Regions from separate parts of the Thalassospira xiamenensis M-5 genome, predicted to be linked through region 2. Evidence: predicted binding sites of a transcription regulator. Region 2 holds the regulator's gene; the other holds the start of a gene.

Region 1 (16,036 bases), 1.2 Mb from region 2:
GCGTCCGCGCGAAGGCATGTATTGATCGTTGCCCGGCTTTTTTGTGCGCGTACTGCGAACTGACTGACCAACAGGATTTACGAAATTATGGACTTTTCCAGCCTGCCCGATCTTGGTGCACGGGACGTATTCGATCTGGTGATAGTAGGCATTGTCCTGATCTCCGGTCTGTTTGCATTTTTCCGCGGCTTTATCCATGAAACCCTGTCGATGATGGGCTGGGTCGGGGCTGGTCTTTGCGCATTGTATGGTTATCCGGTCGCGCGCCCCTATGTGCGAGATCTGATTCCTTCCGAACTGATTGCCGATCTGGCCACCGGGGTTGGCTTGTTTCTGATAAGCTTCCTGATCTTTTCCTTCATCAGCGGGCGTATTGGTCGTGCCGTTCAGAATTCCGGTCTTGATAGCCTCGATAGCACGCTTGGCTTTGTCTTCGGGCTTCTGCGTGGCGGGCTTATCGCCTGTATCGGTTTTCTGGCCCTGTCATGGCTTTTGCCGGCTACCTCGCAGCCAGACTGGGTTCGAGACGCCCGTACCCGCCCGGTTCTGGAAGAAGGTGCGTTTCTGCTGATGCGCGCAATGCCCAATGAAATCTTTGACACAACCGCCGAAGAAATTGCCCGTGCGCAACGTGATGCGGAAATCAACGACCAGACATACCGTCAACTTCTGGGTCCTGAGCCAAAAGGTGCTGGACCCAAGCCCCTAAACGGGTATACAAGGCCCTCGCGCGATGATTTGGATCGTCTGATTGAGGCGACCACCAACGAGTGAGGCGATAGGGTTTCGCATGGGTGCGGTATCCTGCGCCACCGGCGAGAGAGCGGAACCCACTCATGCTGACCACCAATCCATTTGACGACGACAAGCTGCGTGAAGAATGCGGTGTTTTCGGTGTTTTCGGATCGCCCGATGCGGCGGCCCTGACGGCCCTTGGCCTGCATGCGCTTCAGCATCGCGGACAGGAAGCCGCCGGCATCGTTTCCTATGACGGCGAAGATTTCCCTGCGCACCGGGCATCCGGTCAGGTCGGCGATATCTTCGGTTCTGAAGACGTAATAAAAAGCCTGCAAGGCCACCGTGCCATCGGCCATGTGCGCTATTCCACGGCCGGGGGCAAAGGCCTTCGCAACGTGCAGCCACTCTTTGCAGATTTCGAATTCGGCGGTCTGGCGATTGCCCATAACGGAAACCTGACCAACGCACTTGCCGTGCGGGAGCGTCTTGTAAAACGTGGTTCGATCTTCCAGTCGACCTCGGATACCGAAACATTCATTCATCTGATCGCAACCAGCCTGTATGAAAAAATCGTGGATCGCCTGATTGATGCCATTCGTCAGGTCGAAGGCGCATACAGCCTTGTGGTCATGACCCAGAAAAAGCTGATCGGTGTACGTGATCCCTTGGGTGTACGTCCGCTGGTTCTGGGCAAGCTGAATGACAGCTATATTCTGTCATCGGAAACGGTTGGCCTTGATATCGTTGGCGCGGAATTCATTCGCGACGTCGAACCGGGCGAAATCGTTGAAATCACGGATGACGGCCTCAAATCGATCAAGCCGTTCAAACCGGTCAAATCGCGTTTCTGCATTTTCGAACATGTCTATTTCGCCCGCCCCGACAGCATCGTCGAAGGCACAAGCGTTTATGACGTGCGCAAAAATATCGGTCGCGAACTGGCACTGGAATCCGGTGTTGATGCCGATGTGGTCGTACCGATCCCCGATTCAGGTGTCCCGTCCGCGCTTGGCTATGCCGAGGCAAGTGGCGTCCCGTTCGAACTGGGCATCATCCGCAACCACTATGTCGGTCGTACCTTCATCGAGCCGACCGATCAGATCCGCCACCTTGGCGTGAAGCTGAAACACAACGCCAACCCCGGCAAGCTTAAGGGCAAACGCGTTATTCTGGTCGACGATTCCATTGTTCGCGGTACCACCTCGACCAAGATTGTCGATCTGGTCCGTCAGGCTGGTGCTGCCGAAGTGCATATGCGCATCGCAAGCCCGCCGACCACCAATCCGTGCTTCTATGGAGTTGATACACCGTCGAAGGAAAAACTGATGGCGGCCAATCACGACATCGAAAGCATGGCAAAGATCATTGGTGTCGACAGCCTTGCCTTTGTCACCATTGACGGCCTTTATCGCGCAGCCGGTCTCACGGGACGCGACAATGACAGTCCGGCCTTCTGCGATGCCTGCTTCACCGGTGATTATCCGATCCGTCTGGTCGATCATCAGGCCGAAAACAAGGACCGCAAACTTAGCCAGCTTGTCGAAAGGCAGTCCGCATGAGTGATGCTAAGCGCCTTGAAGGCCGCGTTGCCCTGATCACAGGGGCCTCGCACGGGATCGGTCGCGCGGTCGCAAAACGTTTTGCTGCCGAAGGTGCCACTGTTATTGCGCTGGGTCGTAATGTCGGTGCGCTCGAAGAACTTGATGATGAAATCCGGGCTGATGGCGGCAAACTTGTTTTGCTGCCCATGGATTTGACCATGTATGAAAAGATCGATGCCATGGGAGCATCGATCTATGAACGCTTTGGCAAGCTTGATATCGTCGTTGGCAATGCCGGTCTTCTGGGGGAACTTGCCCCGGTCGGCCATATCGATACACAGGTTTTTGAAAACACTTATGCGACGAATGTCACGGCGAATTTTCGCCTGATCCGCAGTGTCGATAAACTTCTGCGTCTTTCCGATGCCGGTAGAGCGATCTTTGTGACCTCGAATGCCTCGTTCAAGGGACGTGCTTTCTGGGGCCTTTATGCGTCGACCAAGGCCGCGCTGGAAAGTCTGGTGCTGTCCTATGCCCAGGAAGTCGAAGAAACGCCCCTGCGTGTTAATCTGGTCAATCCGGGCCGCATCCGCACAAAGATGCGCGCAGAGGCCTATCCGGGTGAAGACCCGGAAACCCTTCCGACAGCTGAAAGCATCACCGATGTGTTTGTCGATCTGGCCGCAACCGATTGCACAAAACATGCCGAGGCCGTCAACGCATACTAAGCCAAAGTGACCTGAAATGACAAAGGCCGGGCATATGTCCGGCCTTTTTGGTATTTGCGTAATCCGGGGACTTACTATTCAAATGTGACCGACGGACCATTATCGATGATCTCACGAATACGGTCGCTCAGATCATCCTCGGTGAAGCTTTCCTGTGCCTCTCTGTCATGCGCGAAAGCATAGATATCGGCCAGATCCTGACCGTTGAAATCAATCTGATAGCCAAGATCAGCGCGCTGCAAATGCAGCATCTCATCCGCGCCATGCCACATCCGCGCAAAAAAATCGAACGGGTTTAATGACTGATCGATATTGCTGGCATCAAACCCCGGTCCGATATCTCCGCCGACATTATTCACGGCGTGGCAAACAACACAACCACGCTCGGCAAACAGCTTTTTACCTCGCAGGGCATCCATTTCCGGATAAACAATATTAGCAGCGCCGGCGTTGGTGTCATTCTGCGCCCAAACCACACCGAAACCCGAAAATCCTACCGCCAATGCGATTCCAACGGCAAAGGATAGCCCCAAAGGGCGAGTAAAAGAAAAATGCTGGTGCATATAAAGTCCTTAGGTTGCTTGCTTGGCTCCAAACGGTGCAGCGTTGCGACTGTAAAGAAGCCTATGCCACGAGACAAGCGTATCAACGAAACTGCAAACCGTTTTGCACGACCCCATGTGCGAAAAGGAGCACCGACATCTCATCGGCCTTGTCCTGCAACGCGCCCCACTTGTTCACCGCAATAATCAACGCGTGTTTTTTCAATTCAGACGGATGTTTTCGGCGCAGAAATCCAAAAATGCTCGAACACGGGCGGGTAAATGCCCTCGCCCGCCAATATAAACGGCGTTAATATCGACACCGCCGCCGGGATAAAATTCATCCAGTAAAACCTCAAGCCTGCCATCCGCGACTTCCGCATTGATGTGGAACCTTGCGAGCCGCACGATACCGCCCCCTGCAAGGGCCAACTGACGCGCACTTTCGGCATCCGCAACGTCAAACACACCACCCGGGGTTACCGAAACGTCCTGCCCGTTTACCCGAAACGGCCAGTCAGGAAGAACACGCTGAAAATTGTATCCGATCAATGTATGGCTTTGCAGCGCATCCACGGTCGTTGGTCGTCCGTGTTTTTCAAGATATGACGGGGAGGCGGCAATTGCCATCCGGCATTGCCCAAGCTTGCGCGCAATCAGTCCGGATGACTGTAACGGACCACTTCGGATCGCCACATCGGCACGTTCCTCATACAGGTCCATCACCTTGTCGCTGACTGTCACGTCCAGCGTGATATCGGGATACCGTTCCCGAAACAGCGGCACCAACGGTAAAAGACGATGCAACCCGACAGGCACGTTGGCCGTTACGCGCAACCGCCCGCGCGGTGCCATTGCGGTTGCGACTTCCTGTTCTGCCTCATTAATATCCGCAATGATATCAAGTGCGCGTTCATAAAACCGCTGCCCTTCGGATGTCAGATGCAGCTTGCGGGTCGACCGGTTAAACAATCGCGTACCCAGCCGGTCTTCCAAACGACCGACAAGCTTGCTGACGGCGGATGGTGTCATGTTGAAATCACGTGCCGCAGCAGAAAACCCGCCGCGTTCAACAACACGCACGAAGACTTCCATCTCGCCGGATCGGTTGGTTTCAAGTCGCGCCACAGTGAATTCAACTCACAAATCTTCTTCTTAAGATACTACTAGTTGAAAATAAATCCTTTGTCCATATTCCCCCCATGAACCATTTCCAGTGACGGAGAAAACAATGGAATACAGACAATTGGGGAATTCCGGTTTGCGTGTCCCGGCACTCAGCTTTGGTGCAGGTACCTTTGGCGGCCAGGGCCCCCTGTTCGGTGCATGGGGTACAATTGACGCCCGCGAAGCCAGCCGCATGATCGATATCAGCCTGGAAGCAGGCTTGAACATGTTCGACAGTGCCGACGTCTATTCCGACGGTGCGTCCGAACAGGTTCTGGGTGAAGCCATCAAAGGACGCCGCGACAAAATCATACTGTCGACCAAACTGGCCTTGCCGGTTGGCGATGGCCCGAATGACTTTGGCACCTCGCGCCACCGCCTGATCATGGCAACCGATGCCGCCCTGAAACGATTGGGGACCGATTACATTGATCTGCTGCAACTTCACGCCTTTGACGCCTTTACCCCGGTCGAGGAAGTCCTGTCAACGCTGGATGACCTCTTACGCGCCGGGAAGCTGCGTTATATCGGCGTTTCAAATTTTGCCGGGTGGCAGATCATGAAATCACTCGCCGTATCTGATCACCTTGGTTACAGCCGCTATGTCGCCCATCAGGTTTACTATTCACTGGTCGGGCGCGATTACGAATGGGACCTGATGCCGCTGGCGCAGGATCAGGGACTTGGCGCACTGGTCTGGAGCCCCTTGGGCTGGGGCCGGTTGACCGGTAAAATCCGCCGCGGCACGCCGATCCCTGATGGCAGCCGCCTGCATGAAACCGCACAATTCGGCCCGCCGGTTGATGAAGACCATCTCTATGACATTGTCGATGTGCTTGAGGAACTAAGTGCCGAAACCGGCAAAACCGTCCCACAGATTGCCATCAACTGGCTGCTGCACCGCCCTACGGTGGCATCTGTGATTATCGGGGCACGCAATGAACAGCAATTGCGCGACAATCTGGGTGCGGTTGGCTGGTCCCTTTCCAGCGAACAAATCGCCCGCCTTGATGCCGTCAGCAAAAGGCAACCACCCTACCCGCATTACCCTTATTACATCCAGGAAGACTTCGCCCGACTAAACCCGCCATTATTTGCATAAGGATTACAAATACCTGCAACAGGGCCGATCACCCGGTATTGATCACAACGGATTGATCGGCTCTGTCTTGTCTTTGCCAACATCAACGGTTAGTCGGAACATCCGGTTTGATCATGCCACGGATACCCGATGCGATTTTTGCGCTGCCTCATCGTTTCTGTAATATTTACTATCACGGCACCTGCCATCGGGGGGGCTGAAACGTCACCCCTGTCGCTGATTGGCGAAAGCAGCCAGTTTGTCGAACTTGATCCAAAACGGATTGCGCGCAACACCCGCTTTTATGACCGGCGAAATCACCCGACCGATATCGGCGCCTATCGCGGCAAGGTGGTTCTGGTAAATTTCTGGGCCAGCTGGTGCCTGCCCTGTATGGCTGAAATGCCGTCGCTTGATCAGTTGGCCTATGACCATTCCAATGATGACCTTGTCATCATTCCGGTCTCGATAGACGAAGACGGGTTGTTGGCTGCCATTCCCTTTTACCGCCGTTTGGGCCTTGAAAATCTTGTTCTTTTCGTCGATCCGAACGGCGAAACCGCTTATAGCAACCGTGACAATCCAAAGAATGCCGAGTTTGCCCTTTATGGTCTGCCGATCACATACGCCCTTGATCGTACTGGCCGTATTCTTGGCTATGTAACCGGGTTGGTCGACTGGCAGTCAGACAATGCTGCCGATTTCATTGACCGTCTTTTAGAGTCTGCCAAATAAAAACGGAGGCATTTCTGTCCCCGTTGATGCTTCTGCACTCAGGCCCTATCGTTTTTTCTTCTTGTTGCCATAGGGGTTGTCACTGCTGCGCAGATAAATGCGGATCGGAACACCCGGCATGTCGAAATCCTCGCGCAGACCATTAATCAGGTAGCGCGTATAGCTTTCGGGCAGCTCGGCGGCCTTGGAGCAGTTGATAAAGAAGCTTGGTGGACGCGATTTCGCCTGGGTCATATACCGCAGACGGATACGACGGCCGGAAATAACCGGCGGCAGATGGCGTTCGGTAATGGCTTCAAGCCAGCGGTTCAGCTGCGAGGTCGGAATACGGCGGCTCCAGATATCATAGATATCAAGGACTGTCGGCATCAAAGTATCTGTCCCGCGACCGGTAAGGGCCGAGAATGTCAGGATCGGAATACCCTTGGCCTGCGCAAAGGACGTATCAAGCTTGTCGCGCAACGCCGACATCACACCGGATTTGTCTTTGACCGCGTCCCACTTGTTCACCGCAATGATAAGCGCACGACCTTCTTCCAGGACCATACGCGCAATCGTCAGGTCCTGCTTATCAAGCGTATTGGTCGCATCGAGCATAATGACAACCACCTGCGCATAGCGGATCACGCGCAAGGTATCGGTCACAGACAGCTTTTCAACCCGATCATCAATCTTCTTCTTGCGGCGCATTCCGGCGGTATCGACCAGACGGATCGGACGGCCTTCATAGGACCAGTCAACGGCAATCGAGTCACGGGTCAAACCAGCCTGCGGACCGGTCATTACCCGGTTTTCACCCAAAAGCTGGTTCAGAAGGGTTGATTTACCCACATTCGGACGGCCGACAATCGCAAGCTGGATTTTCGAATTGTCCTTGCGAACAACTTCTTCCTCGCCTTCATCGTCTTCGTCATATTCGATTTCAAAGGACGGGAAAGAACCATCGTCCTCGTCCATCTCGTCATCTTCGAAATCGTCATCGATGGCAGCAATATCGCCTTCCTTGCGCGCCTTGCGCTGCTTGTCGCGATATTCTTCCCAATGGGGACGCATGATATCGATCAGCAATTCCATGCCAAGGCCATGCTCGGCTGAAATCGGCGCAACATCGCCAAGACCAAGGCCATAAGCCTCGTACAGGCCTGCATCCTGATCCCTGCCCTCGTGCTTGTTGGCAATCACATAAACCGGCTTCTTGCGTTTGCGCAGCCAATCGGCAAAGTGATTGTCAAGCGGGGTCAGGCCCGCACGTGCATCGATCAGGAAAAACGCAATATCACATTCTTCAAAGGCCATTTCGCTTTGCTGGCGCATTTTGCCTTCGATTGAATCGTCAAATGCCTCTTCCAGACCGGCGGTATCGATAATATCGAAACCCATATGGCCAAGACGCGCCCTGCCATAACGGCGATCACGTGTGACGCCCGGCTGGTCATCAACCAGCGCCAGCTTCTTGCCGACCAGACGGTTAAACAAGGTCGACTTCCCGACATTGGGGCGACCGATAATGGCTACTTTCAGCGACATCTGACTTTCAGACTCATTGTTATAATACGGCGATGTGCGCCGAGGGGCAGTTTACCCCGTTCCGGCGCACGCGCATATCAGGCAAAAGATCGGATCTTTCGCAAAAACTGTGTTCTACCTGTTAGCGATACGCGATTAGATCGGCATCCGCAGTCAGGAAGTAAAGACTGTCACCCGCAACAGACGGCGGCAAGGTGATCGGGCCGGAAACTTCATCCTTGCCAATGATCTCGCCACTATACGGGGAAACAGTCATGATTTCGCCCTGCTCGTTTCCAACGATCAACCTGTCACCAACCAGAACCGGACCGGTCCACACCATCGGACCTTCCTGATCTTCGGGATCGACAAAACGCGGCAAAGCAGTCACCCATTTAACCTGTCCGGTGTCTCGACGCAAGGCTATCAGGTCATTTGTGTTGGTAAGGATGAAAACATAATCGCCCGCAACCCACGGCGACTGGATGCCTCCAGCTTCCAGTTCCCAGACGCGGTACCCGGTGCGAAGGTCAATCGCAACCGTCAAACCGGCATTACTGGTGGCGATCACCAGATTATTGTCAATAACCGGAAGACCGCGAATATCGGCAATCGCCGAAACCGCATCGGTGCGACCCGCCGATGCCAGCGCATCGGACCAGATCACCTGACCGTTTTCAACACGAAGCGCGTACATTTCACCGGTCGTGTAAGCCGAAATAACAACCCCTTGATCAACCGCCGGGCTTGCTCCACCGATAAAGGAAGCACCTTCAGATGCACCGCGATGGCTCCAAAGTGTCTCGCCGTTCATTGCGTTCAGTGCGACAGTCTGGTTATCAACCGTCACAACGAACACGCGCCCGCCACGAACCGTCGGCGCGCCACGCATCGGGGCGGTTACCTGTGAGCGCCACATCACGGTTGCACTGGGAGCATCAATCGCAATTACTTCAGCAAAGCCGGTGGTTGCATAAAGAATACCATTCTCATAGGCTAGACCACCGCCCAGAAGCGTGCTGTCTTCGTCCTCGTCCTTCGCCAGTTCAAGCGACCAGATACGCTTGCCCGATTTGGCACTGAACGCACGAACGACGGCGTCGGCATCAATGGTAAACACCACACCCCGCGCCACAATCGCTTGATTGAGCAGAAGATTGTCATCCATCGATCCTTCGCCGATACCAACAGACCAATCCTGACGCAGCACATCGTTGTCCAGACCGACATGATGCAGGGCATGACTTGGCAGACCACCGTTCTGCGGCCAGTCTTCCATCGGCTCGGGTTCCGGCAGGATCACGCGTTGATCGCTCAATTCGGCATCCGGCTGAACCGTGCTTTCAAGTGATAGAACCGCAAGGCGTTCACCGGGAAGCGGCGGATCTTCGGATTCTCCAAGCCAGCTTGAGCATGCCGAAACGGCAACCGACATGCCCATGACGCACAAAAGGGATTTAATGTTGCGTGGTCTCAAAACCATATCCTCTGATCCAGTCCCTGTGAACAGGTTGCCTGTGCCATTCCCGCCAATCAGGCGCCAACGGCTTTCAGAATTTCACTTGCGCGGGCGCGCATGCCTGACGGTGCTTCGCTGTCATCGGCAATCTCGGTCAGCAGCGGCTTTGCTGCCTCTACCTCGCCTGCTGCGATATGAAGCATCGCGATCATTTCACGTGCCGAGTAGTACCAGGGATTTTCAGGCACAGCGATCGGTTCCAAACGCGAAACCAAATCCTTGGCATTTGATGCGTCGGCGTTGTTCATCGCAATCTGAACCACGGCAAGATCGCGATAGATCTTTTCGACGTCGCTGTTACCCGCAATTGCCTCAAGCTCGGCGACCGCGGAATCTTTCGCCCCGGCGCGAAGATAAATTGCCGCCTTCTGGAAATGACCAAGGGCGACAAAACCGGCATCGCCATCGGCAATGATCGCATCAAGCGCACCCAGTGCCGCATCCTGCTTTTCTTCACCAGCTTGTGCCAGTTCAATGGCATTTGCCATGCGCGTGCCGTTTTCGATGCGCGAATTTTCCTCGTAGCTTTTCCAGCCTTCACGTCCGGCAACACCCAGCACGATCACGGCCGCCACACCCACGATGTATTTGCCGTATTTGCGCCACAGCGCTTCATTGCGCTCGCGCTTGAGGTCTTCTTCGACTTCCTGGAAAATATCAACCACGAAAACCGCTCCAATCCGATCAAAAGAAAGCGGGCAACCTGCCCGCTTGTCAGAATTAATTCCGGCAAGGATTTAACGCGCCAGTACGCAAGGGGTCAAGTCCGCTGCACATCAGGAGCCGCCAATATCGCAATTAAATCCCGCAATGCTGTATTTCACGCGTAAAACTGCCACCCATCACGTTGTTTTTGATCCAGTGAACAACCATCAAAGGAAAGAATTGCCGCCTGCGATGCAGGACCAGACCTTAACCCGAACGAAAATCTGCCGCTAAAATCATAATCTGCCGTCCGGTTAATTGCCAAACCCGGCTGAAATGTGGCCAATCCGTCCCAACATCAAAAACAGTATCTGCTTCACCCAAAACGGCACATGGATTGCATTTGTAAATTCGGGAAACGGAATTTTAATCGCTACCGGGCAAATACTGACCGGTCGATGCACGGAGATCAGGATGAAAAGCTTGCACAAGGCCCAAAGCCGACAAGAGGCGAAACGAATAATCCGTCAGCGCGTTCTGGCTGGATTATTCGCAACGCTGCTTGCTGCAAGCGTTTCAGGATGCGGGGGCATGGATAGTGCAGTAGAAGACATTACTGGAACCTCGGCGTTAACAGCTTCGCAATGGTATGTGGCGCTTGATGTCGTCAGCATCATCAACACTGACAAAACCCTGATTGACCACGTCGTTTCCCTTTCAACGGGCCGGGACTGTTCTACAATCCGAAAGATTGATGGTAAATCATACTGCAAAAAGGATCCGGTTCCGGAAACGCCACTTTATTGCTATCGCACATTGGCGGCGGTTAGTTGCTATCGTACACCCGATCCTTACAATACTGGCGCACAAACCGTTGACTGGCCGCCAACACGATCACGCAGCCTGTAATCACCTCAACCAACTGAAATCTCACATATATTTGTAGAAATTTTCATATCCCGGCCCTTTCAAACTTGAGGCTGCGGATAAACCGCGCTACCGTGTCATCAGAGCGTCATAAACGCTCTATCCCGGCCTTTTGAAATTACGTCCGGAGAAAGACATGGGTACATTGTTCAATCTGGCTCAATACCGCAAAGCCAAAAGCTTTGTGCATTTTGACCGGACTGAATTGATGCAGCTCATGAATACTTATTCCAGACAAGTCGCAAGTGGTGCATGGCGCGACTATGCCATTGATCACCTTGATGGCATGGCCATGTTCTCCATCTTCCGTTCCTCACATGAAACAGCCATCTTCACCGTCATCAAACTTGGTGCGGATCACAAGAATGCCGGGCATTTCGTAGCACTTCACAGCGGTGAAAAAATAAAACAAAGCTCGGAAATCCAGAACGTTCTTGATGCCGTTGAAAAACGTGCACGCAAAGTCGTCCCGCTGTTCAAATCCCGTTAAAGATCGGTTTCGCCTTTTGCCCCTTTCCATACTTGCTTTCTTCTCGCCCAATCGCGGCAATCGCACCATCCTGTGTGGTTTTCTTGTTCTGGCGGCATATACGTTTCATGCTCCACCTGCACAGGCCGACTACACCAGTGGTTACAAGGCCTATCAGGCGGGGAATTATGAAATGGCCCGCGCACAGTGGCGCGTTGCCGCACAGGAAGACGATCCACGTGCGCAATATGCGCTTGGCCTGCTTTACTATCGCGGCCTTGCCGGTCCACAGGACTACCGACAGGCAGCAGATTGGTTTGCCCTTGCAGCACGCTCTAATCATGCAAATGCAATCTATTATCTTGGGCTGATGTATTTCAATGGCTGGGGGCTGCGCTATGACCAGTTCCGCGCCACAGAATTCTTTAAACGCGCTCTTCATGCCAACGGGAACAATACCGATGCCGCCTTTCTGATTGGCGAACAGTATTTTCACGGGCGTGGAGCGGAACAAAACTATGTTGAAGCCGCCCATTATTACAGGATCGCCGCCGAAAAAGGCATGCATGCCGCCCAATTCATGCTCGGCGCGATGCTGGAACGCGGCTGGGGTATAGAACAGGATTATGCAGATGCCTATTACTGGCTACGCCGTTCAGCCCTTGGCCCACGCCCCCTGCCTCCCGGTGTCGAACTTGAAATGGACCCGGCAACGGCAATTACCAATCTTGAACCAAAGCTGCGCCTTGAAGAAATCAGACGTGTTGACAAACGGCTACAGGAATTGGCTGTTCCCTGAACCAAAACACAAAAGGCCACCCGAAGGCGGCCTTTTGCATGATATTCGTTCCGTGACTAGGATCAGGAAAATGCTTCGTCCCAAGTGCCGCGCGTTGCGGCTTTTGAATATTCCGTCGCGCGGTTTTCAAAGAAGTTGGTGTGCTCGACCGCATTCAGCATCGCATCCATCCATGGCAACGGGTTCTGTTCAATCCCGTATTGCTCCTCAAGACCAAGCTGGCTAAGGCGGCGATCAGCGATATAGCGGATGTATTTCTTTATATCTTCCGCTGTCAGGCCCTGCACCGCACCGGCTTCGAAGGACAGATCGATAAACGCATCTTCGTGACTGACGATGGTTTTGCAGGCCTCGATCAGGTCGCTGCGCATTTCGTCATCCCAGATTTCCGGGTTCTCTTTGCAGAATGTCCTAAACAGGCGGATGATGCTTTCGCAATGCAGGCTTTCATCGCGCACAGACCATGTGACGATCTGCCCCATGCCCTTCATCTTGTTAAAGCGAGGGAAATTCATCAGCATCGCAAATGAGGCAAACAGCTGCAAACCTTCGGTAAAGGCGCCAAACACCGCAAGCGTCTTGGCGATGTTCCGCTTGCCCTGTGTGGTTAAACGCAGGTCGCCATGCTCGTCGGTATACTCGTCTTCCGGACCAATGCCCCAGATTTGCATATAGTCGTATTTGTCCTTCATTTCCTTGTACTGGAAGAAGGCCTCATACTCGGCTTCGGGCATGCCAATGGTATCAAGAAGGTGCGAATAGGCGGCTACATGGATGGTTTCCATGTTGGAAAATGCCGCCAGCATCATCTGGACTTCGGTTGGTTTGAATACGCGCGTATAATGGCGCATATAGCAGTTATTGACCTCGATATCCGACTGAGTGAAAAAGCGGAAAATCTGCGTGAGCAGGTTGCGTTCGGCATCGGAAATCGTGTGGTTCCAATCCTTGACGTCATCGGCCAGCGGCACTTCTTCGGGCAGCCAGTGAATTTGCTGCTGGGTCAACCACGCCTCATAGGCCCACGGATAACGGAACGGCTTGTAGACCGGGTTTTCCGTCAGAAGATCAATTACTTTATCGTCAGACATATCGTCACTTCTCGCAAAATTTCTGTGTGCTCAAGCCGCTTTACTGGCAGGCGAGACATTCATCATAGTCAGGTTCGCTGGCTGCCTGTGCGGCGGCGGCCGCAACCAGTGCCGGGATTTCAAACGAGCTTTCCGGGCTTGGCATATCGTCATCATTCGACTTCGCACGCCCCGGAATGTTCGCAACCACCTCGGCCCGCTGGATCGATTTCGACCGGCAGTAATAAAGGCTTTTGACCCCCTTTTTCCATGCTTGGAAATGGATCTGATGCAGGTCGCGTTTATGAACATTCGACGCCAGGAAGATGTTCAGTGACTGTGCCTGATCAATCATCGGCGTGCGATCACCGGCAAGTTCGATCAGCCAGCGCTGATCCAGCTCGAACGCAGTCTTGAAGATGTCCTTTTCCAGATCAGACAGGAAATCAAGATGCTGAACCGACCCTTCATGCACCGTGATGGATGTCCAGACATCCTCAGTATTCCGACCTTTTTCTTCCAGAACCTCGGCAAGATACTTGTTGCGCACGTTAAACGAGCCCGAAAGCGTCTTGTGGGTGTAGGAGTTCGCCGCCATCGGCTCGATTCCCGGCGAAGCACCGCCGCAAATGATCGAAATCGATGCGGTCGGCGCAATCGCGGTTTTGTTCGAGAAACGGGTTTTGATGCCGTATTCGGCCGCATCCGGGCACGAACCGCGTTCTTCCGCCAACTTTTCAGATGCCGCATCGGCATGTTTTTTCAAGTGATCAAAAATCTGCTTGTTCCAGACCTTGCTCATCACCCCTTCAAGCGGCACTTTCTGCGCCTGAAGGAAGGAATGGAAGCCCATCACGCCAAGACCAACCGAACGTTCACGCATCGCGGAATATTTCGCACGCGCCATGGTATCGGGCGCATGATCGATAAAGTCCTGAAGCACGTTATCAAGGAAACGCAGGATATCCTCGATGAACTGGTCGTCGTCCTTCCAGGTCAGGTAATGTTCAAGGTTCAGCGACGACAGGCAGCAAACAGCAGTACGATCCCCGCCCAGATGATCCTTTCCAGTCGGCAACGTGATTTCCGAGCACAGGTTCGACGTCTTGACGCTAAGCCCGGCCAGCTTGTGGTGTTCCGGCACCGCACGGTTCACGGTGTCGATGAACAGCATATAGGGCTCGCCTGTTTCAACGCGCGATGTCAGCAAACGTATCCACAATGAACGCGCGCTGATTTTGCGGACAACATGCCCGTCTTTGGGGGATGTCAGCGCCCATTCTTCATCATTTTCGACCGCACGCATGAAGGCATCCGAAATCGCAACGCCCTGATGCAGGTTCGGCGTCTTGCGGTTCGGGTCACCACCGGTCGGGCGGCGCATCTCGGAAAACTCTTCGATCTCTGGATGGCTGACCGGCATATAAACCGCGGCCGATCCGCGGCGCAACGATCCCTGACTGATCGCCAGTGTCAAGCTGTCCATCACGCGAATGAACGGCACTACCCCGGACGTCTTGCCATTCTTGCCGACCTTTTCCCCAATCGAACGCAGATTGCCCCAGTATGAACCGATTCCGCCGCCACGTGCCGCAAGCCAGACATTCTCTGTCCAGATATCGACAATACCGCCAAGATTATCGTCTGCCTCGTTCAGGAAGCAGGAAATAGGCAAGCCTCGCGTGGTCCCGCCATTCGACAGGATCGGGGTCGCTGGCATGAACCAAAGCTTGGAAATGTAGTCATAAAGACGCTGCGCATGCGCTTCGTTGTCACCATAGTAGCTGGCAACGCGCGCAAACAGATCCTGATAGCTTTCGCCCGGCATCAGATAACGGTCATTCAAAACCGCCTTGCCAAAGTCAGTCAGCAATGCATCGCGCGAACGATCAACAATAACGCGCGCACCTTTTTCGTGCTGCACCACATCCAGCATCTTCATGCTTGTAGTCCCCTTACCTGAACGGTCGCCAGTTGGCGGCGATCCGCTTCCTGTTTGTTATCTTCATCAAACGGCGTTTGCCTGATCCGGCCCCGGTTGACGGCCTGCCAGATCATGAAAAATACCCGTTTCCAATGCCCGTTTGAAAATGGTTATGCCTGCTCAAAGCCCGATTGAAAACACAATATGTAGTGGGAATGGATAAAAAATCGTCAATTGATTGTATCAGTTCCGTTACAATCCCGGATATCCAATGATTCGCGGCAAAGGCATTTTTTACTCCCCCTGCGGTCAAGCAAAAGATCAGCAAAATTTTTGCGAACAGCTTGATCCCAAAGGTTGAGTTTGGGGTGATCAGCATCCTACAAATTCGCAAAACGCCAGTTGCGATTCCCGATTTGAATTGTCCCAAACAAAAAGCGCCCGGACAAACCGGACGCTTTTTACAGATATTCGAAACGTGCTTAGGGCAGTTTATAGGCCACCACGTAATCACCGGCCTTGGTTCCGATGGAACCGTGCCCACCAGCAACGATCAGCACATATTGTGTGCCGTCATCGGTGGTGTAGGTCATCGGCGTTGACTGCCCGCCAGCAGGCAGCCGCGCCTCCCAAAGCTGTTTGCCC
Region 2 (16,036 bases):
CCCATATCGAAGAAACCTATGACCGGCCGTTTGCGGATAAATGGTTGCGCCGGATTTTATCGATTGTCGTGCCAAACCCGACGCTTTTCAGGCTTTCGCTGATCGGGGCGAAACTGGCATCGCCATTCGCACGGTTTTTGCCGGGCCGTCTGAAGGGCATGGTCAAAATGGGGGCGCGCCATATGCCGCCGCCAAGCTGGGTCGACAAGCCGCAGGTGATCCCGGCAATTGGTCAACGCAAAGGCCGGGTCGCCATCCTGACCGGCTGTGCGCAACAGGTTCTTGAGACCGAGATAAACGAGGCAACCGTTCGTTTACTGACACGCCTTGGCATCGAAATCGTTGTGGCCCAAGGGGCGGGTTGTTGCGGGTCGCTTGTCCATCATATGGGAAAGGAAGCGCAATCCCATCAACAGGCCAAAGCCAACATTGATGCCTGGAGCCGGGAACTTGCGGGCGAGGGGCTTGATGCGATTGTCATTACAGCATCGGGATGTGGCACAACGGTCAAGGATTACGGGCACATGTTGCGCCATGATCGGAATTACGCGGCGAAAGCGGCCAAAATTTCCGACCTTGCCTGTGATGTGACCGAATATCTGGCAGGGATTGATGTCCCGGCGGATCGTTTTGCCGGGGCGACTCATGGCGGGGCGCGGGTTGCCTATCATTCGGCATGTTCGATGCAGCATGGTCAGAAGATCATTCGTGAACCGCGCGACCTTCTGAAAAAGGCCGGGTACGAGGTGCTTGAAATTGCCGAAGGGCATTTATGCTGCGGGTCGGCAGGGGTTTATAACCTGTTGCAGCCTGAAATCGCGGGCAAACTGCGCGACCGCAAACTTGGCAATATCAGAAACACGGCACCGGATCTGGTTGCGACGGGCAATATCGGCTGCATGGTGCAGCTTGAAACCGATGCGTTGAAAGTTGTGCATACGGTGCAATTGCTTGACTGGGCAGCAGGGGGACCGACCCCCGAAAAGCTTTTACCGTATTATGCTGAAAAGATCGCCTAGACAACGGTTTGGACGTCTAAATACAAAAGCCCGCCGACGTTGCGTCGTGCGGGCTTTCAGACTGCTGACAAAGTCCTCGCCATTGGCGGGGATTTTTGATTCAATGGGGAATGCTTAAGAAACCCAGCCCACATCAAACCGAACTTGAGATGGTGACACTCGACAGTTTGGTCCCCAGCGATCATTTGCTTCGTAAGATCGATGCCGTGATCGATTTCAGTTTTATCCATGCGCGCGTGGCCGATTTGTACTGCGCGAACAATGGCCGTCCCGCCCTTGATCCGGTGATGATGTTTAAGGCGCTGTTCATTGGCTATCTGTTTGGCGTGCGCTCGGAGCGCCAGCTTGTGCGCGAGATTGAGGTCAATGTCGCCTATCGCTGGTTTTTGCAACTCAAGCTGACCGACAAGGTCTTTGATGCCTCGACCCTGTCGCAGAACCGGCGGCGTCGATATCATGATGCCAGTGTTGCGCAGGATATTTTTGACGAGATCGTCGAGCAGGCGATCAGGCACGGGCTGGTGGATGGTAAGGTTCTCTATACCGACAGCACGCATTTGAAGGCCGATGCCAACAAGAACAAATGGGACCGCGAAGTGGTTGCCAAATCGCGCGCGGCCTATTGGGATGATCTGGATCTGGCGATTGAGGAAGACCGGGCGGCTCATGCGAAAAAGCCGCTCAAAGCCAAGGAACGCCAGCCGGTTGAGAAAGAAACCAAGATCAGCCGAACCGATCCCGACAGCGGATATATGGTGCGCGACGGCAAGCCCAAGGGCTTTTTCTATCTCGATCACCGCACGGTCGATGGCAAGCTTGGGATCATTACCGACAGTTACGCCACCCCGGCCAATCTGCATGACAGCATTCCCTATCTCGACCGTCTTGACCGACAAAGGCAGCGTTTTGACCTTGATGTTATCGCCGTCGGACTGGATGCGGGCTATGCGACCGCCGCGATTGCCAAAGGCCTTGAAGATCGTGACATCCTTGGCGTGACGGGCTATCGCCGCCCGAACCTTCGGGAAGGCTACATCCCCAAACGCAAATACGTTTATGACCCTGAACGTGATGCTTATCGCTGCCCCGAAGGTCAGCTTCTGTCTTATGCGACAACCGACCGAAATGGATACCGCCATTATCACAGCGACCCGGAAAAATGCCGCACCTGTCCTGTGCTGGCTTCCTGTACCGCCAATGCCCACCACCGAAAAACTGTCACGCGCCATGTCTGGCAAGACGCCAGAGACCGGGCTGACGCCTATCGTCTGACAGAGTGGGGTAAGCGGGTTTACAAGCGCCGAAAAGAGACGGTCGAACGCTCTTTTGCAGATGCCAAACAGCTTCACGGTCATCGATATGCAAGGTTCCGGGGACTGATCAATGTCAAATGCCAATGTCTGCTGGCCGCCGCCGCCCAAAACATCAAGAAAATAGCCCTGGCTTTGGGCCCCAAGGGGCCAATCGCCGAGGGATAATCCCCTCGGCACACTCAAGCCGGCTTTCAAAAACCTCTAAAAGAAAAACCCCGCCAAAATATGACGGGGTTTGTCAGCGGTCTGAAAGCCCGCCGACGTTGCGTCGTGCGGGCTTTTATGCATCTCGTAAATGCTGGCTACCCGCCGAAACTTTCGACCAGGCACCCCGATATCAGATACCATCCATCGACCACCTACGCTGCTGTCTTCGGCAAAAGCAGCGGTTTTTTCGCGAATCCAGTTCTGAACTTCGGCTTCGCTGACATCGACCTTTGTTGCCATCACCGCAATGACGGCTTCCATGGCAAGGACATGAGACGCAATGTTGTTGACCGCGACATGCAGGTCATCGATGTGGCGTGATGCGGCCTCGGACATGTCGCCCAGTTCACCGGAAAGCTTCTGGATCAGTTCCTGAATCTCGTCGAGCGAAGTGCTCATGGTCGTCTCCCTTTTGCGCGGTTCTGCGCTACTTCCCCAACGGATTGATATCTTATGAACAAGCTTCGTGTTTTCGGGGGCTTTGTAAAGGCAGGGAAACCGAAAACAGTTAACGGTCTGCTGCCGTGCGGTCGTCTATCCAGTCCGGGTGATGTTTCAGGGCAATGTTACAGTTTATGTAACGAAGGCTGTCAAACCTGCGGCTGGAAACAGGAAAAATGCCGGTTTCAGTTTTGATTCCGGCACGGATCTGTTTCAGAAAAACCTTTGATTAATAAAGGTTTTTTCGAGGTTTTTTTCATCTCCGATGCGTTGTCACATAACGTTAACAAAAGTGACGCAATACCGTAAGCACCCAGCGTTAGAGTCCGCCTCGCAGATCGTTGCACCGTTCCGGTTTGGAACAATTACTGGGGAATTTACCATGAAGAAGACTCTTGCTGTTGCGGCGCTGATGAGCGTTGCCTTTGTTGGCGCGGCCCAGGCACGCGACCAGATTCGTATCGTTGGTTCGTCCACCGTTTTCCCGTTCGCAACTGCGGTTGCTGAAGAATTCGGTAAAACCACCTCCTTCAAGACGCCGGTTATTGAATCGACCGGTTCCGGCGGTGGTCTGAAGCTGTTCTGCGCCGGTGTTGGCGAACAGCATCCGGACATTACCAATGCTTCGCGTCGCATCAAGAAGTCCGAAGTTGAAACCTGTGCCAAAAACGGCATCAGCGAAATCACCGAAGTCAAAGTCGGTTACGACGGTATCGTTCTGTCGAACTCCAAAGATGCTCCGCGTCTTGACCTGACCAAAGAACAGCTCTTCCTGGCGCTGGCCAAAACCGTTCCTTCGAAAGACGGCAAGTCGCTGATCGATAACCCGTACAGCACCTGGGCCGAAATCGACCCGAGCCTGCCGGACGTTAAAATTGAAGTTCTCGGCCCGCCCCCGACCTCCGGTACCCGTGACGCTTTCACCGAACTGGTACTTGAAGAAGCCTGTGACTCCTTCGAAGCCATCAAGGCAATCAAGGACAACAAAGATCAGCACGGTGCAGTTTGCAAAGGCGTTCGTGAAGACGGTGCCTATGTCGAAGCCGGTGAAAACGACAACCTGATCGTTCAGAAACTCGAAGCAAACCATGATGCACTTGGCATCTTCGGCTTCTCGTTCCTTGATCAGAACGGCGACAAACTTCAGGGTTCCCTGATTGCCGGTGTCGAGCCGACCTTCGAAGCCATCTCGGATGGTTCTTATCCGGTGTCGCGTTCGCTGTACTTCTATGTCAAGAACGCCCATGTTGGTACCATTCCGGGTATCAAAGAATATCTGACCGAATTCACCTCTGACAAAGCATTTGGTGGCGAAGGTTACCTTGCTGACCGTGGCCTCATCCCGATGGATGCGACCGAGCGTGAAGCAGTCCGTAATGCTGCGCTGAACCTTGCTCCGCTGAGCATGTAACGCGATCTTTCAACCGGTGGCAGCCTTTTCTGCCACCGGTTTCTTTGTTTTCAGGCTTTAATTGATTTATTCTTGGACCTGCCTTAAACGCGCACCAAGTTTTTTGGTCATTCTTTGGCAAATGGATTAATCGCAATGTCCCTGACCTATTTGCTGCTTGCTGTGGCACTCCTGTGTGCCGTGTCATTTTATTTCGGTCGACAGCGCGCGGTGGCCCTGTCGAACGGTCGATACAGCAATCTTCATTCGCTGCCTGCGCATTACGGGATGTATACGGCGTTGTGGTGCGGCCTGCCGGCTTTGGGCCTTTTGCTGGTTTGGATGATGTTTGAAGGGACGATCATTCAGACAATGATCGTTGCCGATCTTCCCGAAGAAGTGACGTCCAATTCCGGGTTGTTATCTTTGGCGCTTAACAGTATCTCGCAAATTGCTGCCGGAGGCGGGGAACATCTTACCGTTTCTCCCGAGATTGTAGAGGCCGGCCATCGGCTTGCCAATCTTAACACCATCGCAAATGCTGCTCTTATTGTTGTGATGGTGTCTGTTGCCCTGGTGGGCTTGGCTCTGTCTTACCGCCGGATTTCTTCGGAAATGCGTGCGCGAAACAATGTCGAACGGCTGTTTCGCTATATCATGATCGTGTGTTCGGCGATTGCCATCCTGTCGACGGTCGGCATTGTTTTCTCGCTTTTGTTTGAAGCGCTGCATTTCTTTGGCAAGGTCAGCCCGCTGGACTTCCTGTTCGGTCTGGAATGGAGCCCGCAGACGGCCATCCGCGCAGATCAGGTGGCGTCCGACGGTGCATTTGGCGCAATCCCGCTTTTTGTTGGAACATTGCTGATTACGCTGATTGCAATGTTTGTGGCGGTGCCGGTCGGTTTGTTCTCTGCCATCTATATGGGTGAATATGCATCGCCGAAATTCCGGGCGGTTGCCAAACCTGCCCTTGAAATTCTGGCCGGTGTTCCGACGGTTGTGTACGGCTTCTTTGCGGCCCTGACAGTTGCTCCGTTCTTGCGCGACAATGGTGCTGTGCTTGGACTTGATGTCAGTTCCGAAAGTGCGCTGGCTGCGGGGCTGGTCATGGGGGTCATGATCATTCCGTTCGTCTCATCGCTGTCTGATGATGTCATGTCACAGGTGCCGAAGTCGTTGCGCGACGGATCATATGGCCTTGGTGCAACAAGGTCTGAAACCATTCGGCATGTGATTTTCCCCGCAGCCCTGCCCGGTATTGTTGGTGCGGTATTGCTGGCGGTGTCGCGTGCGATTGGTGAAACCATGATCGTTGTGATGGCTGCCGGACTTGCTGCCAACATGACGGTAAACCCGTTGCAGGCTGTGACCACTGTTACCGTGCAGATCGTAACACTTCTGGTCGGTGACCAGGAATTCGACAGTGCCAAAACCCTGTCGGCATTTGCACTGGGTCTGCTTCTTTTCCTTATCACCTTGGGTCTGAACGTGTTTGCCCTTAAGGTTGTTCAGAAGTATCGCGAGAAATATGACTGATATGGCATCGCTTATGGAAGACAGAGCCGCCGCAAAAGTGATCTCTGGCAATCTGCACACGCCGGTTGACTGGGACAGCCCGAAATTGGCACGTAACATTAAAAAACGTTACGCAGCGGAACGCAGGTTCAAGATTTACGGCTTAAGCGCAATTGCCATCGCCCTTATGGCGCTGGTTGTGCTTGGCTATTCGATCATTTCGAAAGGTTATAGTGCCTTTTTCCAGACCTATGTTCAGATGGAAATCTTTTTCGACCCGGCCAAGATTGATCCGGACGGAACAGGTGATCCGGCAATTATTGGCCGGGCCAATTTTGATGGTCTGATCAGGGATGCACTGAGCAAACAGTTCCCGGAAGTGAGCGGACGTAGCGAACGGCGTGATCTCTATGACATTGTTTCGGGCGGGGCATCTTATGATCTGCGCGAGAGGGTGCTTGAAAATCCGTCTCTGATCGGACAGACCCGGAAGGTCTGGCTGATTTCCGGTGACGACTTTGATATGCTCAACAAAGGTTATATCAGTGCAAACACAGACGAAGGCGACCGTCGCCTGAACGATCAGGAAATTGGTTGGTATAATACACTGGTCTCTCAAGGATCGGTCGAAAAGCAGTTCCATACGCGGTTCTTTACCAATGGTGATTCCCGCGAACCGGAATTGGCCGGGATCTGGGGCGCTGCGGTCGGGTCGTTCTATACACTGGTTGTGACATTGATACTGTCGTTTCCGATTGGTGTTCTGGCAGCGATCTATCTGGAAGAATTTGCACCGCGAAACCGGTTCACGGCGATTGTCGAAGTCAACATCAACAACCTTGCGGCTGTGCCGTCGATCGTGTTCGGTCTTCTTGGGCTTGAGGTTTACCTTAATGTCATGCACCTGCCGCGGTCGGCCCCGGTTGTTGGTGGTCTGACGTTGGCCCTCATGACATTGCCGACCATCATCATCGCATCACGTGCGGCGATCAAGGCAGTGCCGCCGTCGATCCGGCAGGCTGCCCTTGGTCTTGGGGCATCGCCGGTTCAGACGGTGACCCATCATGTGTTACCGCTGGCGATGCCCGGTATTCTGACCGGGACCATCATCGGCATGGCGCAGGCTCTCGGGGAAACCGCACCGCTTCTGATGATCGGTATGGTGGCGTTTATTGTTGATATCCCGGGCGGGGCACTCGATCCGGCGACAGTTCTGCCGGTGCAGATTTATCTGTGGGCGGATAGTCCGGAACGTGCCTTTGTTGAGAAGACTTCGGCGGCCATCATGGTCTTGCTGGGCTTCCTGATCCTGATGAACGGATTGGCCGTGTATCTGCGCAAGAAATTTGAACGGAAGTGGTAAAATGGCTGTTGTAACTCAAAGCGCAATGACGGCAGAGCCGTCAGTCACTAGCCCGAAAATGACGGCCCGTGACCTCAATCTTTTCTACGGCGACAACCAGGCGCTTTTTGATGTCAATCTTGACATTGTCGAACGCCAGGTCACAGCACTTATCGGCCCGTCGGGCTGCGGCAAATCAACCTTCCTGCGGTGCATGAACCGCATGAATGACACGATTGACGGTGTCACGATCAAGGGCAAGGTAACGCTTGATGACCGTGATATCTATGACAAGGCAATCGACGTTGTTCAGTTGCGCGCGCGCATTGGCATGGTGTTCCAGAAACCGAACCCGTTCCCGAAGTCGATTTATGACAACGTGGCCTATGGCCCACGTATTCACGGTCTGGTGAATTCGCGCGACGAGCTCGATGAAATCGTCATGACCTCGCTTGAACGGGCGGGTCTACTGAAAGAAGTCAAAGACCGTCTGCCGGAACCGGCAACCGGTCTTTCTGGTGGGCAGCAGCAGCGCCTTTGCATTGCACGTGCGGTTGCCGTCAGCCCCGAAGTCATCCTGATGGATGAACCGTGTTCGGCACTTGACCCGATTGCAACCGCAAAGGTCGAGGAACTGATTGACGAGCTTCGTTCGAACTACACCATTGTGATCGTGACGCACTCCATGCAGCAGGCTGCCCGCGTGTCGCAGCGCACGGCGTTTTTCCATCTCGGCAAGCTGGTCGAAGTGGGCGAAACCGATCAGATTTTCACCAATCCCAAGGACGAGCGCACCAAGGGATACATTACGGGTCGCTTCGGTTAAGTCCGGGCAGGAGTATTTTCGATGGTCGATGAGAAACATCATATCGTCAGTTCGTTTGACGAAGAACTGACCCGTCTTAACAACATCATTTCGCAGATGGGCGGGCTTGCCGAAAGCCAGCTGATTTCCGCCATTCGTGCGATCGTTAAACGGGATTCGGAACTGGCCGAGAAGGTCATTCTTTCCGATCACCGTATCGATACGCTGGAACAGGAAGTGCAGGATTTTGCCGTTCGTCTTCTGGCCCTGCGTCAGCCGATGGCAGATGACCTGCGGCAGGTGGTGACCGCGCTTAAACTGTCCAACGATCTGGAACGTATCGGTGATCTGGCGAAAAACATCGCCAAGCGTGCGCAGGTTCTTAACCAGGTGCCGCCGATCCGCCCGGTTCAGGTGATCCCGAACATGGCCAAGCTGTGCCAGGAAATCATCAAGGACGTTCTGGATGCCTATATCGAAGGTGATGCGGAAAAGGCCCAGCGTGTCTGGGCGCGCGATCAGGAAGTTGACGATATGTACAATTCCCTGTTCCGTGAACTGCTGACCTATATGATGGAAGATCCGCGTAACATCACGGCATCGACCCATCTGCTGTTTATCGCCAAGAATATCGAACGTATTGGCGATCATGCGACCAACATTGCCGAAACGATCTATTACCGGATCAAGGGCGAAGACCTGCCGATGGATACTCGGCCAAAAAATGACGCGGCGAACTTTGCCGTCGTAGAACCGAATGAGTGACACTGGAGCATAGGAAGATGGACCCAACGGTTCTTATCGTCGAGGACGAAGCTGCAATCGTAACCATGTTGCGCTACAACCTCGAACGCGAGGGGATGCAGGTTGTCGAAGCCGGGGACGGTGACGAAGCGTTGAAAATTCTGGCCGAAACCCATGTCGATCTGGTCCTTCTGGACTGGATGCTGCCGGTGATGTCAGGGATCGAGGTTTGCCGCCAGATCCGCCGGAAGCCTGAAAGCCGGGATTTGCCGGTGATCATGGTCACGGCGCGTGGTGAAGAAGGTGACCGCATCCGCGGCCTTGATACCGGGGCCGACGATTATGTGACCAAGCCGTTTGCGATTGGTGAATTGCTGGCCCGTATTCGCGCACTTCTGCGTCGATCCGGTCCGGCGCAACCACAAGGGCAGTTGATCTATTCCGATATCGAAATGGATCTGGCCGCCCATCGTGTCAGTCGTAACGGCAAGGCTATCCATCTTGGCCCGACCGAATTCCGTCTGCTGCGTTATTTCCTGGAACATCCGGGGCGGGTTTTCTCGCGCGAGCAGCTTCTGAATGCGGTTTGGGGGCCGAATATCTATGTCGAAACCCGCACGGTTGATGTTCACATTCGTCGTCTGCGAAAGGCATTGAATGACGTCAAGGGAACGCGCGATGTGATCCGCACGGTTCGTGCCGCGGGTTATGCACTGGATGTCGAAGCCGCCTGATTGCGGTTATTCCGGAAGACGAAACGAAAGACCCCCATTATTGTGATGGGGGTCTTTGCGTTTCAGGTGCTTTTCCTGGATTTTGCCGGTTTGGCAGTTTTTTGTGCCTGGTCTTCGGTTTTTTGGCGCGCGGTGCGCGGGGCAAGTTCGTTCATCAGCAGCATATCGGCACGCCGGAACTTGGCTATTTCGATATCGATATCTTCCTGCGGGATATCGCAGGCCGCCAGAACGTGATCGGACAGGCGTAAACCGGTTTCAAGTACCTCTGGGATGGCCGCATCGGCACCACTGCGTGACAGCGGACCGATATGGGTGATGTCCTGGGCACGGGCAAAGATTTTCAGATGTGGATAATGCTGTCGCAGCAAGGCGACGGTCTTTTCGGTTGCGTGCGGGTTGCCCATGGCAACGGCGGCAATATGGGCCTGTTCGGTATGGGCGGCACGAAATGTTTCCGGTCGGGACCCATCGGCAAAATAAACCGGCAGACCTTCGGCTCGGCCACGCGAAACCTGTTGGGCATCGGATTCCAGAACGATAAACGGGATTTCCTTGGTGCGCAGCAGACGGGCCAGAACCCGGCCGACGCGCCCGCAACCAATTACCAGAACATGTTTCTGAATGCCGTCGGTTTCATCCGAAATCTCGCTTAGCTGATCGGTTTCCTTGGGATGAAGCTTCTGTTCGATGCGATGGCCGAGCGAAATCAAAGTCGGCGTCAGACCCATCGAAATCGCAACCACCGGGATCAGCATCACGGCGATGTCAATCGGAACCGCCCCGTTCTGCGATGCCAGTGCAAGCATGACGAAGGCGAATTCACCACCGGCGGCCAGGCTCATGGCGACCCGGATTGAAGATGCACGGTTAAAGCCGATCAGCAGGGACAATCCGAAAAGAACCGCTGCCTTTATGACCAGAAGCCCGATCAGCCACAAAATGATCGTTCCGGCCTGACCGATGACCACATTGGCATTGACCGACATTCCCACAGACATGAAGAACAGCGACAGGAAAACACCGCGAAATGGCGAAATGTCGGCTTCGATCTGATGGCGGAATTCGGTCTCGGCCAACATTACCCCGGCGATAAAGGCACCAAGCGCCATTGAAAGGCCCGCGGCTTCGGTCAATGTGCTGGCAGCCAGAACGACAAACAGGGTCCCGATTGCAAAAAGTTCCGGGTTTTTAAGAGCCGCAATATACCGAAAGAGTCGCGGCAGCAGATAACGACCGGTCAGCAACAATACAGCAACCGCCCCCACACCGCTTAGTGCGCTGATCCAGGGGCTGGTTTCGCTCCCGGCATTGCCAGCGGCCTGCACCATGATCAGGAAGGGACCAACCGCAACGTCCTGCAACAGCAGGATGGCAAGGGCTGCACGCCCGAAACGTGTGTGCAACTGGCGCTCATCGGAAAGCTGTTTAAGGATAATGGCTGTTGATGACAGGGCCAGTGCCCCGGCAATTACGATAGAGGCGGGCATATCGTAATTAATCAGCAGCAATACACCGAACATCACGGCCATCGTGACGCCGATCTGCAGGAAACCAAGGGTCGCGAACCGGCCCCCAATCACGCGCAAGCGTTCGCGCGACAATTCAAGACCGATCATGAACAGCAGAAAGACAATGCCAAGCTCGGCGACGGTTGAAATGTCTTCGCGGTCACTGATCAGGCCAAAACCGAAAGGGCCGATGCAAAAGCCGCCGATCAGGAAACCGATGATCGAGTTCGCACGTAATTTCTGTGCCAGCGGGACGGCAATCACCGCGGCGGTCAGGACAAGGAACAGCTCGAAAAGAACGCTGTGTGACATGATGGATTATGCGTCCGGCGCAGATAGGCGTGTAAAGGAAGTCGTTCAAATCAGGATAGCGGAAATACCCCTATGATTTCTATGGAAATTTCGCGTATGAGAGGGCATCTGTGATGGATGACACGTCTTAAGAGCAGGCGACCGCGACGATTGCTTTCGGTATGCGTGCCAGTGTGGGAACCGCATCACACCGATGTGACGAATGGTATTACGACGGGACGACGCAGCTTGCTATTCTGCGTTCGCAATGCCATGTTCCGCTGGCCCGTAAAAGGGCATGAAACAATCAGAAATTTCCCCAAACGAGCAGGCCGGAATTGGAACAGTTCATCCCCTATTTGCAGATTATCGGTGGTCTTGTGCTTTTGACTGCCGGTGGTGAGTTCATTGTTCGCGGTGCTGTCGGTCTGGCGCTGTTGATGGGGGTTTCCAAGATCATTGTTGGTTTGACCGTGGTTGCCGCGGGGACGTCGGCCCCCGAATTTGTCGTGTCGCTGAATGCGGCGCTTGCCGGGTCGGGCGACATCGCGATGGGGAACGTGGTTGGTTCTAACATTGCCAATATTCTTTTGATCCTCGGCGCAACAGCGATTCTAAAACCGATTACGGCATCGCGGACCATGGTTGTACGCGATGGCGGCACCATGCTGCTGGGGACCGTTCTGTTCATCGGGCTTTGCATGTTTGGCGTTGTCGAACGCTGGGCTGGGGCGGTGATGCTGCTGGTTCTGGCAGCGATCTGGTACTTTACCTATCAGCATGACAAAAAAAGCCCGGGTGATGCCAGCCACCTGCATGAAGAAGAAGTCGACGAAGTCGGTGAAGTACCAAGCGGTTGGCTCAAGCCGATTGTTGCCACGGTTATCGGGATTGTCGCCTTGACCTATGGGGCGGATCTGCTGGTGGATGGTGGTGTTTCTGTCGCGCGTCAGTTCGGTGTGTCCGAAGCCGTCATTGGCTTGACCCTTGTCGCATTCGGAACATCGCTTCCTGAACTGGCGGCATCGATTGTTGCGGCGTTCCGCGGGCATTCCGACGTTGCACTTGGCAATGTTGTTGGTTCCAATCTTTTGAACCTGCTGGTGATCATCGGTGGTGTATCGCTGATTGCGCCGATTGCCGTGCCAGACCAGATTCTGCAATCCGATCTTTGGATCATGCTGGCAGTTACCATTCTTTTGCTGGTGGTCGGCTATTTCCTGCGCGGAGTGTCGCGGATCACCGGGATCGTCTTTGTTCTGGCTTATCTGGGATATGTTGCGAGTCTGGTTACGGCATGATTGATCTTCATGCCTGAAGCGATAAATGCGGTTATGGACCGGCTGGCGGGTTTGATTGTAAGTTCCGGAATGACCAAACATAAATGACGGCGGCCGATATTTAAGGGGGCTGCCTTCCCCGGGAAGGGGCGCATCTTGATGAACGGGATGGAAACCAGATGACAGGGAAAATGCCTAAAACGGCTCTTGTAACCGGGGCTGCCAAGCGTATCGGACGGGCTTTATCGCTTGATCTGGCGACACAGGGTTATGATGTTGCCCTTCATTGCCATTCCTCGCGCAGGGATGCGGAACAGCTTGCCGAGGAAATCCGGTCCCTTGGTCGTCGCGCCTGCGTTATTTCCGCTGATCTTGGCAAGGAAGAAGACAGCAGCCGTGTCGTACGCGAAGCAACGGCTGCACTTGGCCCGATTGGTGTGCTGATCAATAATGCATCCACCTTTGAATATGATGATATCAGCACCGCCACGCGTGAGGGCTGGGACTATCATATGGAAGCCAATCTGCGCGCACCGTTTGTGTTGTCGCAGGATTTCGCCAAGCGGCTGCCCGCCGGGCAAAAGGGCGTCATCATCAACCTGATTGATCAGCGTGTCTGGAATCTGACACCGCATTTCATGACTTATACCTTGTCCAAGGCCGGCCTTTGGACGCTGACCCAGACACTGGCACTGGCATTGGCGCCGCACATCCGGGTCAATGCGATTGGTCCCGGCCCGGCACTGCCTAGTGTCCGGCAAACACAGGAAGTTTTCGATCAGCAATGCGATCAGACGCCCCTGAAAATTGGGACAAACCCGCAAGAGATTTGCGACGCGGTACGATTTTTCCTTGCCGCGCCAGCCATCACCGGGCAAATGTTAGCGCTTGACGGCGGGCAGCACCTCAATTGGGCGCCCAGTGGCGAACAGAATATGCCAGAGGAATGATGCGTCGGGCTTGGGTTCCGGACATCTGGCCGCACCAAGCGCAGCACAAGGAAGACCAGACCATGACCGCAGGCCTTAAGCAGGACGATAACATTACGACACTGCCCTACGCAGATCATGCCGGCAGTTTGCGTCGTGTCTTCGTGCGTGACATGGTCGTCGAGACATCCATTGGCGTATATGATCATGAAAAACATGCCCCGCAGCGGGTGCGTATCAATCTGGACCTTGCCGTTCTGGAAGGCGAGGGTGTCCAGAATGACGATATTGCCACTGTTTTAAGCTACGAAGATCTGGTGACCGGCACGCGGGAAATTTGCCGTGACGGTCATGTGAACCTTGTGGAAACCCTTGGGGAAAAACTGGCCGATATGTGCCTGGCGGATCGTCGGGTACGCAAGGTAAACGTCCGAGTTGAAAAGCTTGATGTCTTTGACGACGTTGCCGCGGTCGGAGTGGAAATAGAGCGCTTTAATATCGCGCGCTGATCCCATCCGTAAATCTGCTTAAAATTTACTTTTGTTAACGGTTTTGGACGGGGACTCTGTGATTCCTCTAGGCCGAATCGCTGTCTCCCTTATGCACAAGCATCTGGGGGCATGGAATCAAAGGAAAATATTCTTTTTTGACTCCTGTATTACCGAATGTTTTCAGGTTGACAGTATTTTTTGTGTTTAAAAACAATAACTTAGATTGTTTGCTCAATAAATGTGCACTTCATAGAACGTTAAGACTCTCAAGGGGTGCAGCAAAGAGCCCCCCTATTACCCACAAACTTATCCACAGCCTTGGTGGACATCTTTTTTGGGTTGCGATTCTGTGAAGTGATGTTGCGACGTTAATCTTTTTGGGTATTGTCGGAAGCCACTTTGAGAAGTGACAGCCGTCACAACTTTTGATTTTTAATAAATCTGCCGGAGACGCCTGATGAAGCCTGAAACCCCATCCGAAAACCCCGCTCGGGAAATCGGATTGTCGCTTGAAGGCGATGATTATGACGGGGGGGCTGCGCGCGGTGTCGAGGCCATCAAACATGCGCTGAAAACCATGCCGGGATCGGCCGGTGTCTATCGCATGATTGATGACAAGGACCGGGTTCTTTATGTCGGCAAGGCCAAGAACCTTAAAAAGCGCGTGGTGGCCTATACCCGTCTGATGCAGTTGCCGATACGGATTGCCCGTATGGTCGCACAGACCGTGCGGATGGAAATCATCACCACCCACACCGAAGCCGAGGCGCTTCTTCTTGAATCCAACCTGATCAAGAAGCTTAAACCGCGTTACAACATCCTTCTGCGCGATGACAAAAGTTTCCCCTATATCCTGATCACCGAGGATCATGATTATCCGCGCATCGTCAAACATCGCGGGGCACGGGCCAAGGATGGCAGTTGCTTTGGTCCGTTTGCGTCCGCTTGGGCGGTGAACAACACGATCAACCATTTGCAGCGTGCCTTTTTGCTGCGCTCCTGCACGGATGCCGTATTTTCCAACCGGTCGCGTCCGTGTTTGCTGTATCAAATCAAACGCTGTTCCGCGCCGTGTGTGGATCGGGTTGCCAAAGCCGAATATGACGCGCTTGTCGATATCTGCCGTGACTTCCTGACCGGGCGCAGCCAGAAAATCCTCAAGCAGCTTGAAGCCGACATGCTTGCCGCGTCTGAACGGATGGATTTCGAGCAGGCGGCGATGTATCGCGATCGTATCCGTGCGTTAAGCCAGATCAGGTCGCATCAGGACATCAATCTGGAAGGCGTTGAAGAGGCCGATGTGATCGCCCTGCATCACGAAGGCGGGCAAAGCTGTGTTCAGGTCTTCTTCTTCCGCTCGGGCTCTAACTATGGCAACCGGTCCTATTTCCCGCGCCATGAACAGGGGGCGGAAATTGCCGAAATCCTGTCGGCCTTTGTCGGGCAGTTCTATGCCGATAAACCGGCCCCGAAACAGGTGCTGCTATCGCATGAGATCGAAGGTCAGGAACTGGTCGAAACCGCATTGTCGATCAATAATAACCGTAAGATTACCTTGCAGGTGCCCAAGCGTGGCGGTCGACGCAAGCTTGTTGAACATGCGTTGACCAATGCCAAGGACGCGCTGGGGCGGCGCATGGCCGAAAGTGCTTCGCAACGCAAATTGCTGGAAGATCTGGCCGATAAACTCGAACTGGACGGCACGCCAGAACGGATAGAGGTTTACGATAACAGTCATATTCAGGGCACCAACATGGTGGGCGGCATGATCGTTGCCGGACCTGAGGGGTTTATGAAAAGTGCCTATCGCAAATTCAATATCAAGGGCGATATCGCGCCGGGTGATGATTTTGCCATGATGCGCGAAGTTCTGACCAGGCGTTTTGCGCGTGCGCAAAAGGAAGACCCGGACCGGGAAAACGGCACATGGCCGGACCTTTGCCTGATCGATGGTGGCTTGGGGCAGCTTGGCGTGGCCCGCGAAGTGCTTGAAGACCTTGGGATCGAAGACGTGATGCTTGTCG

Evidence for each region. Region 2 encodes PhoB, which activates phosphate uptake and scavenging genes when phosphate is short. Its sites were predicted from a motif close to TNTCATAAAACTGTCA; they were not measured.
Region 1: the regulator PhoB is predicted to act here: its motif matches at 11,205-11,220, upstream of TH3_RS12570 (DUF2794 domain-containing protein).

The regions. Positions count from the first base shown of each region.
Region 1 is NZ_CP004388.1:2,657,612-2,673,647, forward strand. Features, by position in the region: gene radA (DNA repair protein RadA) at 1-25, shown strand, start outside; gene TH3_RS12515 (CvpA family protein) at 88-774, shown strand; gene purF (amidophosphoribosyltransferase) at 837-2,297, shown strand; gene TH3_RS12525 (SDR family NAD(P)-dependent oxidoreductase) at 2,294-3,007, shown strand; gene TH3_RS12530 (c-type cytochrome) at 3,082-3,510, opposite strand; gene TH3_RS12535 (LysR family transcriptional regulator) at 3,772-4,677, opposite strand; gene TH3_RS12540 (aldo/keto reductase) at 4,781-5,818, shown strand; gene TH3_RS22420 (TlpA disulfide reductase family protein) at 5,948-6,532, shown strand; gene der (ribosome biogenesis GTPase Der) at 6,578-8,059, opposite strand; gene TH3_RS12555 (outer membrane protein assembly factor BamB family protein) at 8,181-9,521, opposite strand; gene TH3_RS12560 (tetratricopeptide repeat protein) at 9,572-10,222, opposite strand; gene TH3_RS12565 (hypothetical protein) at 10,794-11,111, shown strand; gene TH3_RS12570 (DUF2794 domain-containing protein) at 11,266-11,619, shown strand; gene TH3_RS12575 (tetratricopeptide repeat protein) at 11,636-12,397, shown strand; gene TH3_RS12580 (ribonucleotide-diphosphate reductase subunit beta) at 12,460-13,488, opposite strand; gene TH3_RS12585 (ribonucleoside-diphosphate reductase subunit alpha) at 13,529-15,403, opposite strand; gene TH3_RS12590 (glucose/quinate/shikimate family membrane-bound PQQ-dependent dehydrogenase) at 15,874-16,036, opposite strand, start outside.
Region 2 is NZ_CP004388.1:3,884,576-3,900,611, reverse strand. Features, by position in the region: gene glcF (glycolate oxidase subunit GlcF) at 1-1,019, shown strand, start outside; gene TH3_RS18135 (IS1182 family transposase) at 1,130-2,497, shown strand; gene TH3_RS23365 (hypothetical protein) at 2,534-2,938, opposite strand; gene TH3_RS18125 (PstS family phosphate ABC transporter substrate-binding protein) at 3,363-4,391, shown strand; gene pstC (phosphate ABC transporter permease subunit PstC) at 4,527-5,906, shown strand; gene pstA (phosphate ABC transporter permease PstA) at 5,899-7,248, shown strand; gene pstB (phosphate ABC transporter ATP-binding protein PstB) at 7,250-8,053, shown strand; gene phoU (phosphate signaling complex protein PhoU) at 8,075-8,797, shown strand; gene phoB (phosphate regulon transcriptional regulator PhoB) at 8,815-9,510, shown strand; gene TH3_RS18095 (cation:proton antiporter domain-containing protein) at 9,573-11,333, opposite strand; gene TH3_RS18090 (calcium/sodium antiporter) at 11,651-12,613, shown strand; gene TH3_RS18085 (SDR family oxidoreductase) at 12,772-13,542, shown strand; gene folB (dihydroneopterin aldolase) at 13,605-14,030, shown strand; gene uvrC (excinuclease ABC subunit UvrC) at 14,470-16,036, shown strand, end outside.